Regions from separate parts of the Serratia sp. D1N4 genome, predicted to be linked through region 2. Evidence: predicted binding sites of a transcription regulator. Region 2 holds the regulator's gene; the other holds the start of a gene.

Region 1 (8,050 bases), 160 kb from region 2:
CCCGCTGGATATGGTAGACGGCATCTCGCTGGAAGATCTGCTGGAAAAACGCACCGGCAACATGATGCAGCCGCAGTTGGCAGAGAAAATCCGCAAGCGCACCGAGAAGCAGTTCCCGAACGGCATTGAGCCGCACGGCACCGACGCCCTGCGCTTCACCCTGGCAGCATTGGCTTCCACCGGCCGCGATATCAACTGGGATATGAAGCGCCTGGAAGGCTACCGCAACTTCTGTAACAAGCTGTGGAACGCCAGCCGCTTTGTGCTGATGAACACCGAAGAGCACGACTGTGGCTTCAACGGCGGTGAGATGCAACTTTCGCTGGCCGATCGCTGGATCCTGGCAGAATTCAACCGTACGGTGAAAGCCTACCGCGAAGCGCTGGATACCTATCGTTTCGATATCGCCGCGGGCATCCTGTATGAATTCACCTGGAACCAGTTCTGCGACTGGTATCTGGAACTGGCCAAGCCGATCGTCAGCAACGGCAGCGAAGCGGAACAGCGCGGCACGCGCCATACGCTGATCACCGTGCTGGAAGCCTTGCTGCGTCTGGCGCACCCAATCATTCCGTTTATCACCGAAACCATCTGGCAGCGTGTGAAGACTCTGACCGGCGAAACCGCAGACACCATCATGCTGCAACCCTTCCCGGCCTACGACGCCGCGCTGGAAGACCAGCAGGCGCTGAACGATCTGGAGTGGATCAAGCAAGCGATCACCGCGGTGCGTAACATCCGTGCCGAGATGAACATCGCGCCAAGCAAAATGCTGGAAGTACTGCTGCGTAACGCCAGCGGCGATGCTCAGCGTCGGGTGCAGGAAAACCAGAGCTTTATCGAAAAGCTGGCGCGTTTGGAATCCATCACCCTGCTGCCTGCTGGCGATAAAGGCCCGGTATCGGTCACCAAACTGGTGGAAGGTGCGGAACTGCTGATCCCGATGGCCGGCTTTATCGATAAAGACGCAGAGATCGCGCGCCTGACGAAAGAGATGGGCAAGCTGGACGCAGAAATCGCTTCTATTGAAGGCAAGCTGTCGAATGAAGGCTTTGTCGCCCGTGCGCCGGAAGCGGTCGTCGCCAAAGAGCGCGAACGCTTGGCCGCCTGCCAGGAAGGCAAAGTGAAGCTGCAAGAACAGCAGGCGACCATCGCCGCGCTGTAACTGCCGCCTGCATAGCCAAGCAAACCGATCAAAAACAGCGGGTATTTTCCCCGCTGTTTTTTTATCACCATTGCCAAGGGTCAGCCTTAAATGGTATTACAAAGTATTAATGCGGCCCATTCCGTAATAACAACAAAATTCCGTAACCTTCCAGGGTTTCTCTCAATGGCGAGTATAAACATGACAACAGCAACCCCAGTGCGTCTTCTGGTGCGCCCAATAACGGCTGAAGATAATGCCGCTATTGCTCACGTCATTCGCGAAGTCTCCGCCGAGCACGGCTTGACGGCGGATAAAGGCTACACCGTTTCCGACCCCAATCTGGACGCGTTATACCAGATCTACAGCCAGCCACGTAGCGCCTACTGGGTGGTGGAGATAGAGGGTCAGATTGCCGGCGGCGGCGGCATTGCGCCACTGCAAGGCGGCGAAGCCGACGTTTGCGAATTACAGAAAATGTATTTCCTGCCGGAATTGCGCGGCAAAGGCCTGGCAAAACGCCTGGCGCTACAGGCGCTGGAGTTTGCCCGCCAACAAGGGTTCCGCTGCTGTTATTTAGAAACCACCGCCACTCTGCAACAGGCGATCGGCCTGTATGAGCATCTCGGTTTCGAGCATATCAATCACGCTATGGGCTGCACCGGCCACGGCGACTGCGAAGTTACCATGCTGAAAACGCTGTAACCTTCGCAGCCCCTCACCCTAACCCTCTCCCACAGGGATAGGGGACTTAACGTGCCACAGCCTTACTCCTGCGCCTGACGATAACACCGTTCCAACTCCCTCTCCCTCGGGGAGAGGGCCGGGGTGAGGGGAATCGGCTTGGCATCTGCATATTGAAAATTTATTAACATCAACATCACTCAACAAAAACCATCACATTTTTATATTTCAAACATATAAGCTGAGCCTTTAATCCATAATGTAAAATTATTGTGATATTCGTTAATAAATTAACGATCACAAATTGACCACCAATCCTGCTGCGCTACTCTGCAATAACCAGCCATCACGCACAGGGAACACTTATGTCGGAAAATACCTTCGATTACATCATTGTCGGCGCAGGCTCAGCGGGCTGCGTGCTGGCAGCACAGTTGATCCGCCGTACTCAGGCGCGTGTTCTGCTGCTGGAGGCCGGTGGCGACGACAATAATCTGTTTATCAAGATGCCCGCTGGGGTAGCCAAGATCATCGCCAAAAAAAGCTGGCCGTATGAAACCGAGCCAGAACCCCATGCCAACAACCGCCGTATGCAGATCGCCCAGGGCAAGGTGCTGGGTGGCAGCAGTTCGGTGAACGGCATGATTTATATTCGCGGTCAAAAACAGGATTACGACGATTGGGCCAAAAAATTCGGCTGCACCGGCTGGGGTTATCAGGACGTGTTGCCCTATTTTAAACGCGCCGAGGCCAACGAAAGCCTGTCCGATGGCTATCACGGCAGTGACGGACTGCTGCCGGTCAGTGAGAATCGCTATCGGCACCCGCTCAGCATGGCGTTTATCCGCGCTGGCCAGGAACTGAACCTGCCCTACCGCAACGACTTCAACGGCGAAAGCCAACACGGCGTCGGTTTCTACCAGACCACCACCCACAAAGGCGAACGCGCCAGCACCGCACGCACCTACCTGAAATCGGTGCGTGATAACTCACGGCTGGTAGTGAAGCTCAATGCCTTGGTGCACCGCGTCACTTTCGCAAGCAACGTGGCAACCGGTGTGGTTTACAGCCAGAACGGCGGCAGTGAAATCACCGCACAAGCCAGTAAAGAAGTGATCCTCAGCGCTGGCGCAGTCGGTTCACCGAAGATCCTGATGCTGTCCGGTATTGGTCCCCGCCAACATCTCGAATCCTTAGGCATTACGCCCCTGGCAGATCTGCCGGTGGGCAAGAACTTCCACGATCATCTGCATATGTCGATCAACGTCAGCATGCGCGAGCCTGTCAGTTTGTTCGGTGCCGATCGCGGTTTGCAGGCGCTGCGCCACGGTGCCGAGTGGCTGGCGTTCCGCAGCGGCGTGCTGAGCTCCAACGTGCTTGAAGGTGCCGCCTTTACCGACAGCCTCGGCGATGGTCGGCCAGACGTGCAGATCCACTTCCTGCCGCTGCTGGACAGTTGGGACGACGTACCCGGCGAACCACTGCCAGCGATCCACGGCATGACGCTGAAAGTCGGCTATTTACAGCCCAAAGCACGCGGCCAAGTGCAATTGCGCAGCCGCAACCCAAGCGATCCGGTCAAGCTACAGGCCAACTACCTTGGCCACCCGGACGATCTGGCCGGTAGCATTCGCGCTGTTAAATTTGGCCTGCGCTTTTTGCAAACCGCCGCCCTTAAACCGCTGATTAAAGATCTGCTGATGCCGCAGCCACAGTGGACCAACGACGAAGCGCAGTTGGAGGAGTTCGTGCGTAACTTCTGCAAGACGGTCTATCACCCGGTAGGCAGTTGCCGCATGGGCCAGAGCAGCGAAGACTCGGTGACCGATCTGCAACTACGGGTACACGGCTTTGAACGCCTGCGGGTGGTGGACTGCTCGGTCATGCCGCAGGTCACCAGCGGCAACACCAACGCTCCGACCATTATGCTGGCGGAAAAGGCAGTGGATTTGATTTTGGGTGAAATAGCTTAACTCGCCACTTTTCTAGGCGGAAAGTCGCTACTGCCGTGACTTTCCGCTTTCTCACAACGACTTGTCTGACTTCTCTGCTCAACGAGGCAATAACACAGCTAAATTTTTCTCCTTGATTTGTAGATTGATCAATCTACAATGATGGCAACTATGCTGCCTCTTACGAGAAAATCATGAGCAAAAATCTTGGGCGCCCACGTGAGTTCGATCCGCAAGCTTTTCTTAATCAGGCAAAAGACTGCTTTTGGCAGAACGGATACCGAGCTACCTCCATTGCCGACCTCATGAAAGCATCGGGTCTGGCTAGTGCCAGCATTTACAAACTATACCCTGATAAAAAAGCGATCTTCCTCGCAGCCCTTACTCAATACATGGACGAAGGCCTGATGCGCCTCAGAACACGCGCCGCCACACTGCCGCCACAGGATGCCCTGCGTGAAACGCTCGACTATTGCGCCGTGATCTCCACCGGCCCAGATGGCGAAAGAGGCTGTTTCACTATTGCTGCTGCCAATGAGTTACTGCCCGGAGACCAAGAAGTAAAACAGAAAGTGGATTACATGTTCACGCAGATTCAGGCGGCAATCACGCAGATCATCACCCAAGGTCAGGCAGACGCTACCTTCAGACAAGATATTGCGGCAGAAACTATTGCCAGTGGAATTTTTATGATGCTGGAAGGTATGCGGGTCTATGGGAAAGTCACCCCAACGCTTGAGTCACTAAAAAAAGCCAATGAATTCATGATTATGTCAGTGAAGAATGGAGCATAACACCTCCATTTCATGCTGTTACAGCGAAAGGGTGAACCATGTTAGAACCAGGCATGCAAGTCAGACAGGCTCAACATAGCCACCATATGGTGATCGTCAGCCTGCATGATAAACAGGCGACTTGTGTTTGGTATGAACGAGGAAGGATGCAGAAGAAAATGTTTCCCCAACACCAACTGATCGTGGTCAGAGGGCTGTCTGGCTCAGGCATGTTTCCCTGAGCTACAGGGAAAACATCACCCCACCGGCACACCGCTATGAAAGCGGAACTCATTATCCGGCGACCGGATCAGTTCGGCTTCAATGCGGCCAAAATGTGCCACACGCTCGCTGATATCCCCCTCGGCGATCTGCTGCGCCAGCGTCAGGTAGTCCTGATAATGGCGCGCCTCGGAACGCAGCAATGAAACGTAGAACCGGTTAAGTTCGTCGTCCAAAAACGGCGCCAGCTTAGCGAAGCGCTCGCAGGAGCGGGCCTCGATATAAGCGCCGCAGATTAATTTGTCGATCAAGGTAGCCGGATCGTGAGTGCGCACTTCGCGGATCATGCCTTTGGCATAGCGGCTGGCGGTGATCTTTTTATAGCGGATCTGCCGCGCCTGCATGATCTCCAGCACCTGCGAGAAATGATGCAGCTCTTCCTTAATCAGCAGCACCATCTTATCCACCAGATCCTGCCCGTAGGCCGAGCCGTTTTTTGGCAGGATCTTCTTGGTGAAAGCGCTCTGGCGGAATAAAGCTTCCGGCACGCCCTGCTCCTCATGCACAAAGGCCTCATAGGGCCGCAGCAGTGCCAGCAGTGCATCGCCGCTCTCTTTGTCCGCCACATAACGGCGGATCAGCCACATGCCGGTCTGCGCCGCTTTCAGTTCGCAAACCATATGGTCGGTCAGCAACAGTGGCAGGTTTTCCGGACGGCGCGCGGCATCAATCCAGCCATCTGGGGTTTCACAATGCAGGAAGTTCAGAATTGGGGTTAATAGAGAATGGTATGTCATTTGAGATTACACAGGAAAAGGGCCGGGAACCCGGCCCTTTAGATTAATTAATGGCGCTTACCGTCGTCGTCTTCATCGATAAATTCGCCGTCTTCTTCGTCATCCTCACCGTCTTCACCGTTCGGATCTTCGTAGTAGGTGCCCCAACCGTCGTAGTTAACGCCGCATTTCTCTGCCAGCGCCACCAGTTGCTCCACCTGGCTGTCGATCAGCTCAGCATTCAGCGCCACTTCGCTGATCACGTCACAGCACATCACCAGTGAGCCATCTTCTACTTCCAACTCTTCGGCATCGGTCACTTCGTAGCCCAGCTTAAAGGCTTCAACCGCGGCCTTCTCCAGCACTTCAAACTTTTCGGCAGAGAAATGGTGCTCAATGGTGTAGAGCGCATCCGGATCGCTGCCGTCTTCCAGCAGTTCTTCGATGATCAGGCGGGTTTCTTCACGTTGTTCTTCCAGCAATTCGCGGTTTGCCATGCCTCTATCCTCAATAAAATGGCTTTCAATACTTCTATTTTCACACACCAATGTCACAGCTGCCATGATAAACGTGAAAGATTTCTTTCTTGGGGTTGAAATTGAATATTCATACATATAAAGTGAATTTTAATTCAATTAAAACGTTAGGGATATACGAAGATGAGCCAGATAAACCCCTTTTACAGTCGTCACTTTTTGAGGTTAATGGATTTTACTCCTGCCGAGATCCAGTCTCTGCTGCAACTGGCTGCTGATTTAAAACAGGCCAAAAAGCAAGGCCAGGAAACCCGCCACCTGCAAGGCAAAAACATCGCGCTCATCTTCGAAAAAGACTCAACCCGTACCCGATGCTCTTTCGAAGTTGCCGCATTCGATCAGGGGGCACAGGTCACCTATCTTGGCCCAAGCGGCAGCCAGATCGGCCATAAAGAATCGATGAAAGACACCGCCCGCGTGCTGGGCCGCATGTACGACGGTATTCAGTATCGCGGTTTTGGCCAGCACCTGGTGGAAACGCTGGCAAACCACGCCGGTGTACCGGTGTGGAATGGCTTGACCAACGAGTTCCACCCCACCCAACTGCTGGCAGATCTGCTCACCGTGCGTGAACACATGCCGAACAAACCGCTGAGCGAAGTGAAGTTCGCCTACATCGGTGACGCACGTAACAATATGGGCAATACCCTGTTGGAAGCTGCTGCACTGGTGGGGATGGATCTGCGTCTGGTGGCACCAAAAGCCTGCTGGCCGCAGGCGGAACTGGTAGCAGAGTGTCAGGCGCTGGCGCAGCAGACCGGCGGTAAAATCACGCTGACGGAAGAGATCGCCGAAGGGGTGAAAGGCGCTGATTTCCTGTATACCGACGTTTGGGTCTCAATGGGCGAGCCGAAAGAGGTGTGGCAGGAACGTATTACCCTGTTGAAGCCTTACCAAGTGAACATGGCGATGGTTAAGCTGACCGGCAACCCGCAGGTGAAATTCCTGCACTGCCTGCCCGCGTTCCACGACGATCAAACCACCTTGGGTAAGCAGATGGCAGAGCAGTATGGCCTGCTGGGCGGTATGGAAGTCACTAACGAGGTATTCGAATCCGCGCACAGCGTGGTGTTCGATCAGGCGGAAAACCGCCTGCACACCATTAAAGCGGTGATGGTCGCCACATTGAGCAAAACGCTCTAGCCCAGAGCAACACTCTCGCAAACCCCTTCAGGTCGAGGGGGTTTATCTAGCAAACCCTCCCCCCGCGTCATATAGTCTTTTTTGTCATATCAAATAACAGATTGGCCTTTGCCTGCTTTTTACGAACGTTCTACCGTGGCACTTTGGCGGTGGAAATACCGTAAAAAAATCAACGATAACAACCTCTTCTCCGTTCTGGTTTGCCAGTACACTCAAGGGAAACGTCTATGAAAGCCAAAGCCTTACCGCTGTTTATTCTCGCCGCACTTTCCGGAGCCGCATTCGCCGCCACGCCGCCCAATACGCTGGTGGTCGTCCAATCGCTGGATGATATCGTCAGCCTCGATCCGGCAGAAGCCAACGAGCTTTCCAGCATCCAGACCGTGCCAAGCCTGTATCAACGGCTGGTGCAGGCCGATCGCGACAACCCGGCCAAGGTGATCCCGGTGCTGGCAGAAAGCTGGCAGGATGACGCCGCCGCCAAAACCCTGACGGTGAAGCTGCGCCCGCAGGCGGTGTTCTCCTCTGGCAACCCGCTAACCGCCGACGACGTGATTTTCTCTTATCAGCGCGCGGTGAAAATGAATAAGTCACCGGCGTTTATCCTTAACGTGCTCGGCTGGCAGCCGGACAATATCGCTACGCAGTTGAAGAAGATCGACGATCATACCGTGCAACTGAGCTGGACGGCGGACGTCAGCCCGGCGGTAGCACTGAATATTCTCTCAACGCCGATCGCCTCGATCGTCGACAGCAAAGCGGTGCAGCAAAACGTGAAAGGCGATGACTTCGGCAACGCCTGGCTGAAAATGCACTCCGC
Region 2 (8,050 bases):
CCTCTGCCAGTGCACCGTAACCAATCAGCGTATTCGCCCCGCAAAACAGCAAGCAGGCCAACTGCCAGTTGCTGAGCTGGAAAATCATCGCAGGCTTGGCCAGCGGGAACAAGGTGATTGCACATAAAGCGTACAACATGACCAGGATTTGCGGCGAAGCCAATCGGCGCAGCAGCACTTTCTGAGCCACCCCGTAGGTTACCCAAACCATGGCAGCACACACGCCCAGCAGAACACCGAGGGTGTAATCCGTCAGTCGGGTAAAAATCTCAATCAGGCTGACGTTGAAAAACAACATCAGCCCGCAAATCAGCATCAATGCCCCAATCACCTGGGTGATTCGCATCCTTTCTTTCAGGATCAATACGCTGGCGAACATCATGCCAACCGGTGACAACTGACCAATCACCTGCGACGCCGTCGGGCTCAGGTATTGCAGTGAAGAACTGAAAAACACAAAATTGCCCAGCAATCCTGCCGTGGCAATAATCAGCAAGAGCAACCAGCGCGGTTGACGAAATATTTTCACCGATGGCAAACGCCCGCGCACTGCCAGAATCATGCCCAAGCCGATAGCGGCGAAGGCAAAGCGGTACCAGACGACGGTAAAGGGCTCCATCACCTTCAGCACTTCTTTCATCGCGATCGGCAACGCCCCCCAGCAGATTGCTGTGGTAAGCGCCAGGAGAATACCCATACCGGCCTGCTGTTTTGTTTCCATTTTTCCTAATGCCTACGGGCCTGGGCACAAGCACCCTATAAATGTAAAAAGCCCCGCAATGAATTGCGGGGCTTACATCTATTTCGTAAGGCTCGAAAAATTATTCAGCTTCGATGCTGATGAATTTACGATTGCTCGGGCCTTTAACTTCGAATTTGACTTTACCGTCTTTCAAAGCAAACAGAGTGTGGTCTTTGCCGCAACCCACGTTGATACCAGCGTGGAATTTAGTGCCGCGCTGACGAACGATGATGCTGCCTGCCAGTACTGCTTCGCCGCCAAAGCGTTTTACGCCCAGACGTTTAGCTTCTGAATCGCGACCGTTACGAGTCGAGCCGCCAGCCTTTTTGTGTGCCATTAATCCGCTCTCCTAACTTAAGCGCTGATGCCGGTGATTTTAACATCAGTGAACCACTGACGGTGACCCTGCTGCTTACGGTAATGCTTACGACGACGAAACTTAACAATCTTAATTTTTTCGCCACGACCGTGAGCAATGACCTCAGCTTTGATCTTACCGCCATCGACGTAAGGAACGCCGATTTTGATATCTTCGCCATTAGCGATCATCAGAATCTGGTCAAACTCAACCGCTTCACCAGTTGCGATGTCCAGCTTTTCCAAGCGAACGGTTTGACCTTCGCTTACTCGGTGTTGTTTACCACCACTTTGGAAAACCGCGTACATATAAAACTCCGCTTTCCGCGTGCCCAACTGTTCAGTACAGAGCGCGCTATAAATATTCACAATAGGGCGCGAATTCTACGCAATAATCCCGCGCATGACAAGTGCAGAATAGAGCCAGAAGGTGAAAAAAGAAGAAAAAAAACACAGTTTCTTTCATGGCGTTTATCTGTGTCGTTTTTCAAGTACAATCAAAGGCGACAGTGACCGCCCTATACCGATGTGAGCAGCGATCTCATCGCGGTGAACAGAAACACAGCTGAAAAAATACAATGAACCTAGAACAAATTACTGAGTTAACCGCGCAAGATATGGCGGCCGTGAACGCAACAATTCTCGAACAGTTGAATTCCGATGTCACGCTCATCAATCAACTTGGCTATTACATTATCAGCGGTGGCGGTAAGCGCATTCGTCCGATGATCGCCGTGCTGGCGGCGCGGGCGCTGCGCTATCAGGGTGATAAGCATATTACCGTGGCAGCCCTGATCGAGTTTATTCACACCGCCACGCTGCTGCATGATGACGTGGTGGATGAATCCGATATGCGCCGCGGCAAGGCTACCGCCAATGCAGCGTTTGGCAATGCGGCCAGCGTGCTGGTTGGAGACTTCATCTATACCCGAGCTTTTCAGATGATGACCAGCCTGGAATCGCTGCGCGTGCTGGCGCTGATGTCTGAGGCCGTCAACGTGATTGCCGAAGGCGAAGTGCTGCAATTGATGAACGTGCACGACCCTGACATTACTGAAGAAAGCTACATGCGGGTGATCTACAGCAAAACCGCCCGCCTGTTTGAAGCAGCAGCCCAGTCATCGGGCATTCTTGCCGGTGCCAGTGAGGCAGAAGAAAAAGCACTGCAGGACTATGGCCGCTACTTGGGTACCGCGTTCCAGTTGATCGACGATCTGCTCGATTACAGTGCCGATGGGGTAACGCTGGGCAAAAATACCGGTGACGATCTTAATGAAGGCAAACCCACGCTGCCATTACTGCACGCTATGCATAATGGCAATGCAGAACAGGCAGCGATGATCCGCACAGCCATTGAGCAGGGGAATGGCCGCCATCTGCTGGAGCCGGTTCTGGCCGCCATGGAGGCGTGTGGTTCTCTGACCTACACCCGCCAACGCGCAGAAGAAGAAGCGGACAAAGCGATTGCTGCGTTGCAGGTGCTGCCGGAGTCGCCACACCGTGCAGCGCTCGAAGGATTAGCACATCTTGCGGTTCAGCGCGATTTTTAAGAAATAACCCTTTCCTAATATTCAAATAGGTCTGGATTCCAGGCCTATTAATTCTCTTCATTAATGAGTTCCAGTGGAACAAACGATTAATGCCCATCCGTTAGTCATACCATTCACTATGTAGTTGCCACACAAGAAAATTGTCCCGCGATAACTCAAGGCAGGCTTATTGACCAAAGAGAAGATAAAACGAAAGCCGCACTGAAAACACTTGGCCGCAGGAATACGGTGTTTGTGAAACACTTCACACAATGATTCGCGTTACTTGTTCTGCTCGGCAATCCACGCCAACAGGCTTCCGACGCCTTCGCGCATCAGGAATGCCATCACCTGCGCCCGCTCGCTGTCTGACAGGTGGTAGTAATATTCAATCCAGACCGCCAAAGGATCCTGCCGTTCCACCTCATAGGCCGCCGGTTCTTCCCGCAGTACCAACAATTTCCTCACGCCAGTCGGCAGGCTGTCGATATGATACTCCAACGCCTTTCCCTGCACGCCTTTACGACGGCGGCTGACCCAGCCTTCGCGCCGAGCCATCAGATTGATTCCCTGTGTAGAAGAAGGTAATCCTGCGATGCCTGTAAGCTCCTTGGCAGCAAACCACTCGTTTTTCATAGCCATTATCTCTGGACAATAGTGTGGCAAGACAAATTTTTCAGAAACCATAAGATGTTTTTTAGAAACTTAGTGGTATTCTTGTTTCTGAATAAGCGCTTCATGTTGTTCAAACGATTAATTCTGACCTGTTAGTTATACCACTAACAGAACTTTCTCTAATCAAAAAAGGAATGTAAACATGAATTCACGGAACCCAGACTGGCATCCAGCAGACGTAATAGCGGCATTAAAGAAGAGAGGGACGACATTGGCAGCGGTTTCACGCGAGGCAGGGCTAAGCTCATCCACCCTCGCCAATGCGCTGTCACGCCCCTGGCCGAAAGGAGAATGGCTGATTGCCGACGCATTGAATGTTCATCCTGCGGAAATTTGGCCAAGCCGGTATTTTGATCCGCACACGCAGCGTCTGCTGGATCGAAAAAGTCGTATCAAATCATGAGACAAATAAAAAAGCCGCCGGACTGTTGTTCCGGCGGCTTTTGTAAAGCTAATCGAACTGGCGCTATCAGTTATTGATAAATTTTTCGCCCAGTTCGATATCTTTGTGCAGCACGTCCAGCATTTCGTTCAGCGCTTGTTGTTCGAACGCGCTCAAAGCACCGATGTCTTTACGTTCTTCAACACCGTTTTTACCTAACAGCAGTGGCTGTGCGAAGAAGCGGGCATACTTGCCATCACCTTCAACATAAGCACATTCCACCACGCCTTTCTCGCCGCTCAGCGCACGCACCAGAGACAAACCGAAGCGCGCAGCCGCCTGGCCCATAGACAGGGTTGCTGAACCGCCACCGGCTTTAGCTTCAACCACTTCGGTACCCGCATTCTGGATACGCTTGGTCAGATCAGCCACTTCCTTCGCGGTAAAGCTCACGCCAGGGATCTGCGACAGCAGTGGCAGAATGGTCACACCAGAGTGGCCACCGATGACCGGTACTTCCAGCTCTTCCGGCTTTTTGCCTTTCAGCTCAGCCACGAAGGTGTTGGAACGGATAATATCCAGCGAGGTGACGCCAAACAGTTTGTTCTTGTCGTAAACACCGGCTTTCTTCAGCACTTCTGCGGCAATCGCTACCGTGGTATTCACCGGGTTGGTGATGATACCAATGCAGGCTTTCGGGCAGGTTTTAGCCACTTGCTCGATCAGGTTACGCACGATACCGGCATTCACATTAAACAGATCTGAACGATCCATACCAGGCTTACGAGCAACACCGGCAGAAATCAGCACCACATCGGCACCGTGCAGCGCAGGAGTTGCATCTTCACCACTGAAGCCTTTAATTTTAACTGCGGTTGGGATGTGGCTTAAGTCAACGGCAACGCCTGGGGTAACAGGGGCAATGTCGTAGAGGGTGAGTTCAGAACCTGAAGGAAGCTGGGTTTTGAGTAGAAGGGCGAGGGCCTGGCCGATACCGCCAGCAGCACCGAGAACTGCAACTTTCATCCTATACTCCTTTATTATCTTAAATATAAAAGCGCCGTGAATTCTTTGGTCTCGGACCTTAATTTATTACACCTTTAAAAACAACCTATTAACAGTCGGTTTTAGAGCTGGCGCAATAAAATGGCCGATGTCGCGATCATTTTAGATTAAATAGCTTACGCATTAAGGGCATAGCGCACACTAATCGAAAATAGTGCGAGGTTCTTCACGGGCGAGTTAACCGGCGGTTACATTACACCCTTACATAACATCAGAACAACATCATTTTAATAACATTTTCTTTACCGGGGAGCTGACTCGTTTCCCACGCCCAACGGGCATATTCATGAGGTGCGGATTTTGTTAAAATCCCGGCCCTTCCTTATTTTCCGCGCATTACTCTTTTATCTTGGCACGTCAATATTGCATAAAAATTCATTTATATGCATAATAATGACATCCATTGTCAACATTCCACGGTGCAGAATGCGTAATCCCGCAAAGCAGGAAGATCTGATCAAAGCGTTCAAGGCGTTATTGAAAGAAGAAAAATTCAGTTCTCAAGGCGAGATCGTTTTAGCGCTGCAAGAAGAAGGCTTCGAGAACATTAACCAATCCAAAGTGTCTCGCATGCTGACCAAGTTCGGCGCGGTGCGCACACGCAATGCCAAAATGGAGATGGTGTATTGCCTTCCGGCGGAACTCGGTGTGCCCACCACCACCAGCCCGCTGAAGAATCTGGTGCTGGATGTCGATCACAATGATGCCATCGTGGTGATCCATACCAGCCCAGGCGCCGCACAGTTAATTGCGCGCTTGCTGGATTCCCTGGGCAAATCCGAAGGGATCCTCGGCACTATCGCCGGTGATGATACGATCTTCGTCACCCCCGCCAGCACGTTTACCGCACGCCAACTGTTTGAAGCCATTCTTACGTTGTTCGAACAAGAACTGTGATGCTATTCCGTTAACAAAATAGGGCTGACGGCCGTATTTTGTTAACGTTCTCTCGCCATAACGCTCGCACCTCGACCTACTCCCCCACGTTTAAAACTGCTTCTTTACCGACTTACAGCACATTTCAATGACATTCTCGCGTGAGCAATCAGTAGTATCTGTGATATTCCGCACTTTTAGTCAAAAGCACTTAGCCTGTTGAAATTACATAAATTTAACATCAACTGCTCATTTTATCATCGCCTTTTATTCCATTAGATTCTTAAAAATAGTGATGAACGAATAAAGTTTCACTATAAATTGTTAGCGGGCTATTAATTTTTGTAGTTACTAGATGTATACTCATTTTCGTGACGTAAATCACAGTTCATTGGAACTGATAAAAGAATACAAAGAGGATTAATCATGAAAATTAAAACCACCATTGCAGCAATCAGCCTTCTCTCTATGCTTTCTTTTGGCTCTTTTGCAGCACAATCCATTGATGCATCGCAGGCCGAAAAATTGCAATCCGTAGGTACCATCACCGTCAGCGGTGTCGGTGCAGCGCCTTCAGATATCCGTCAGGCGCTGTCTGCCAAAGCCGATGCCAAAGGGGCAACCGCGTATCGTGTGATCGAAGCACGCAACGAAGGTAACTTCCACGCCACTGCTGAAATTTACAAGTAATCACTAAGAAAACGCATTTGCTGAACTGCCCTCGTCACTGCCACTGCCGAGTTCTGAGATAAATGCCGTTTTCCTAGAAAACCTCGTCGTCCTATTCAACGAACCCTATTGCCCTCGCTCGCGAGGGCTTTTTTATCGGCGTAAAAAAGGCCGCTTTCGCGGCCATAACGTGATAGATGAGAGAAGTCTCTTCAGTAGGCTTCTTTCGGCTCGGCCTTTTTAGCCAAAGCCGCCAGCAGTTTGTCATGAATACCGCCAAATCCGCCGTTGCTCATCACCAGAATATGGTCACCTGGCTGCGCCGTTTTGACGATCATCTCCACCAGCGTCTCGAGATCGGCACTCCAATGCGCCGCTTGCACACAGGCATCAGCCACTTCGGCTACCTGCCAAGGAATGTGATGCGGCTGGAACAGGAACACTTCATCAGCGCGCCCCAACGAAGGGGCCAGATCGTTTTTGCTGATCCCCATCTTCATGGTGTTGGAACGGGGCTCCAATACCGCCAGAATACGTGCGGTGCCCCCCACTTTGCCACGCAGCGCGGCCAACGTGGCAAGAATAGCGGTAGGATGATGGGCAAAATCATCATAGACCGTCACGCCGTTGGCTTCGCCACGCAGTTCCAGGCGACGGCGAGCATTGATGAAATCACCCAACGCGCGGCAGGCATCGGCGGGTTGTACGCCGACGTGACGGGTTGCCGCAATCGCCATCAGGCCATTATGCATATTGTGTTCACCCACTAGCGCCCAGTTAACCTCACCGACCTTATCGCCATTGAGGAAAACCTCGTAATGGCTGGCATCTGGGGTCAACTTGTGCGCGCGCCAGGCCCCCTCTTCGCCGACCAATTCCTGCTCACTCCAGCATCCCATCGCCATCACCTGTTTCAGATGCGCGTCATTGTCCGGCAGAATGATTTTGCCTTTCCCCGGTACCAGGCGCACCAGGTGGTGGAACTGCTTCTGGATCGCTTTCAGATCGTCAAAAATGTCAGCATGATCGAATTCCAGATTGTTCATGATCAGCGTACGCGGGCTGTAATGCACAAACTTGGAGCGTTTGTCGAAGAAGGCACAATCGTATTCATCAGCCTCGATAACAAAGAACGGGCTGCCACCGAGACGGGCAGAAACATCGAAGTTACCGGGCACGCCACCAATCACAAAACCCGGCTGATAGCCGCAGGCTTCCAGGATCCAGGTCGCCATCCCGGCGGTGGTGGTTTTACCGTGCGTACCGGCCACCGCCAACACCCAACGATCGCGTAGCACCTGATCGTGCAACCACTGCGGACCAGAAACATAAGGAATGCCACGTTCCAACACCGCTTCCACACAAGGATTTCCACGGGTCATCGCGTTGCCGATAATCACCAGATCCGGTACAGGATCCAACTGTGCCGGATCGTAACCCTGGATCAGATCGATCCCCTGATTTTCCAGCAGCGTGCTCATCGGAGGATAAACGTTGGCATCTGAGCCGGTAACCTCATGTCCAAGCGAACGCGCCAGCATTGCCAGCCCACCCATAAAGGTGCCGCAGATCCCAAGAATATGTATGCGCATTAGGTTTCTCATTTGAGTGCATCGATTTAGTGCTTATTCTAACGCTCAGAATCGCCTAGAAGAAATGGATTTGCCTATGAATGGCGTAATGCTTTGGGCTACACTGGCTGACGATAAACGTTGGCGGTTTGTTAACAAACCGCTATCCATCCGTAGATTCAGG

The links. The regulator ArgR, encoded in region 2, controls arginine synthesis, uptake and breakdown. The targets are predictions, from matches to a motif close to ANTGAATAAAAATACANT.
Region 1: argF (ornithine carbamoyltransferase) is a predicted target of ArgR. The motif match lies at 6,170-6,187, and genes of this name have one in related genera.

Annotation. Positions count from the first base shown of each region.
Region 1 is NZ_CM137274.1:656,435-664,484, reverse strand. It holds gene ACX1CU_RS02820 (valine--tRNA ligase) at 1-1,165, shown strand, start outside; gene ACX1CU_RS02815 (GNAT family N-acetyltransferase) at 1,346-1,849, shown strand; gene ACX1CU_RS02810 (GMC family oxidoreductase) at 2,194-3,801, shown strand; gene ACX1CU_RS02805 (TetR/AcrR family transcriptional regulator) at 3,975-4,574, shown strand; gene miaE (tRNA isopentenyl-2-thiomethyl-A-37 hydroxylase MiaE) at 4,811-5,572, opposite strand; gene rraB (ribonuclease E inhibitor RraB) at 5,620-6,048, opposite strand; gene argF (ornithine carbamoyltransferase) at 6,211-7,230, shown strand; gene ACX1CU_RS02785 (ABC transporter substrate-binding protein) at 7,458-8,050, shown strand, end outside.
Region 2 is NZ_CM137274.1:493,973-502,022, reverse strand. It holds gene ACX1CU_RS02155 (DMT family transporter) at 1-721, opposite strand, end outside; gene rpmA (50S ribosomal protein L27) at 822-1,079, opposite strand; gene rplU (50S ribosomal protein L21) at 1,097-1,408, opposite strand; gene ispB (octaprenyl diphosphate synthase) at 1,678-2,649, shown strand; gene ACX1CU_RS02135 (DNA-binding protein) at 2,911-3,264, opposite strand; gene ACX1CU_RS02130 (helix-turn-helix domain-containing protein) at 3,446-3,706, shown strand; gene mdh (malate dehydrogenase) at 3,773-4,711, opposite strand; gene argR (transcriptional regulator ArgR) at 5,177-5,647, shown strand; gene yhcN (peroxide/acid stress response protein YhcN) at 6,053-6,316, shown strand; gene mpl (UDP-N-acetylmuramate:L-alanyl-gamma-D-glutamyl-meso-diaminopimelate ligase) at 6,508-7,887, opposite strand.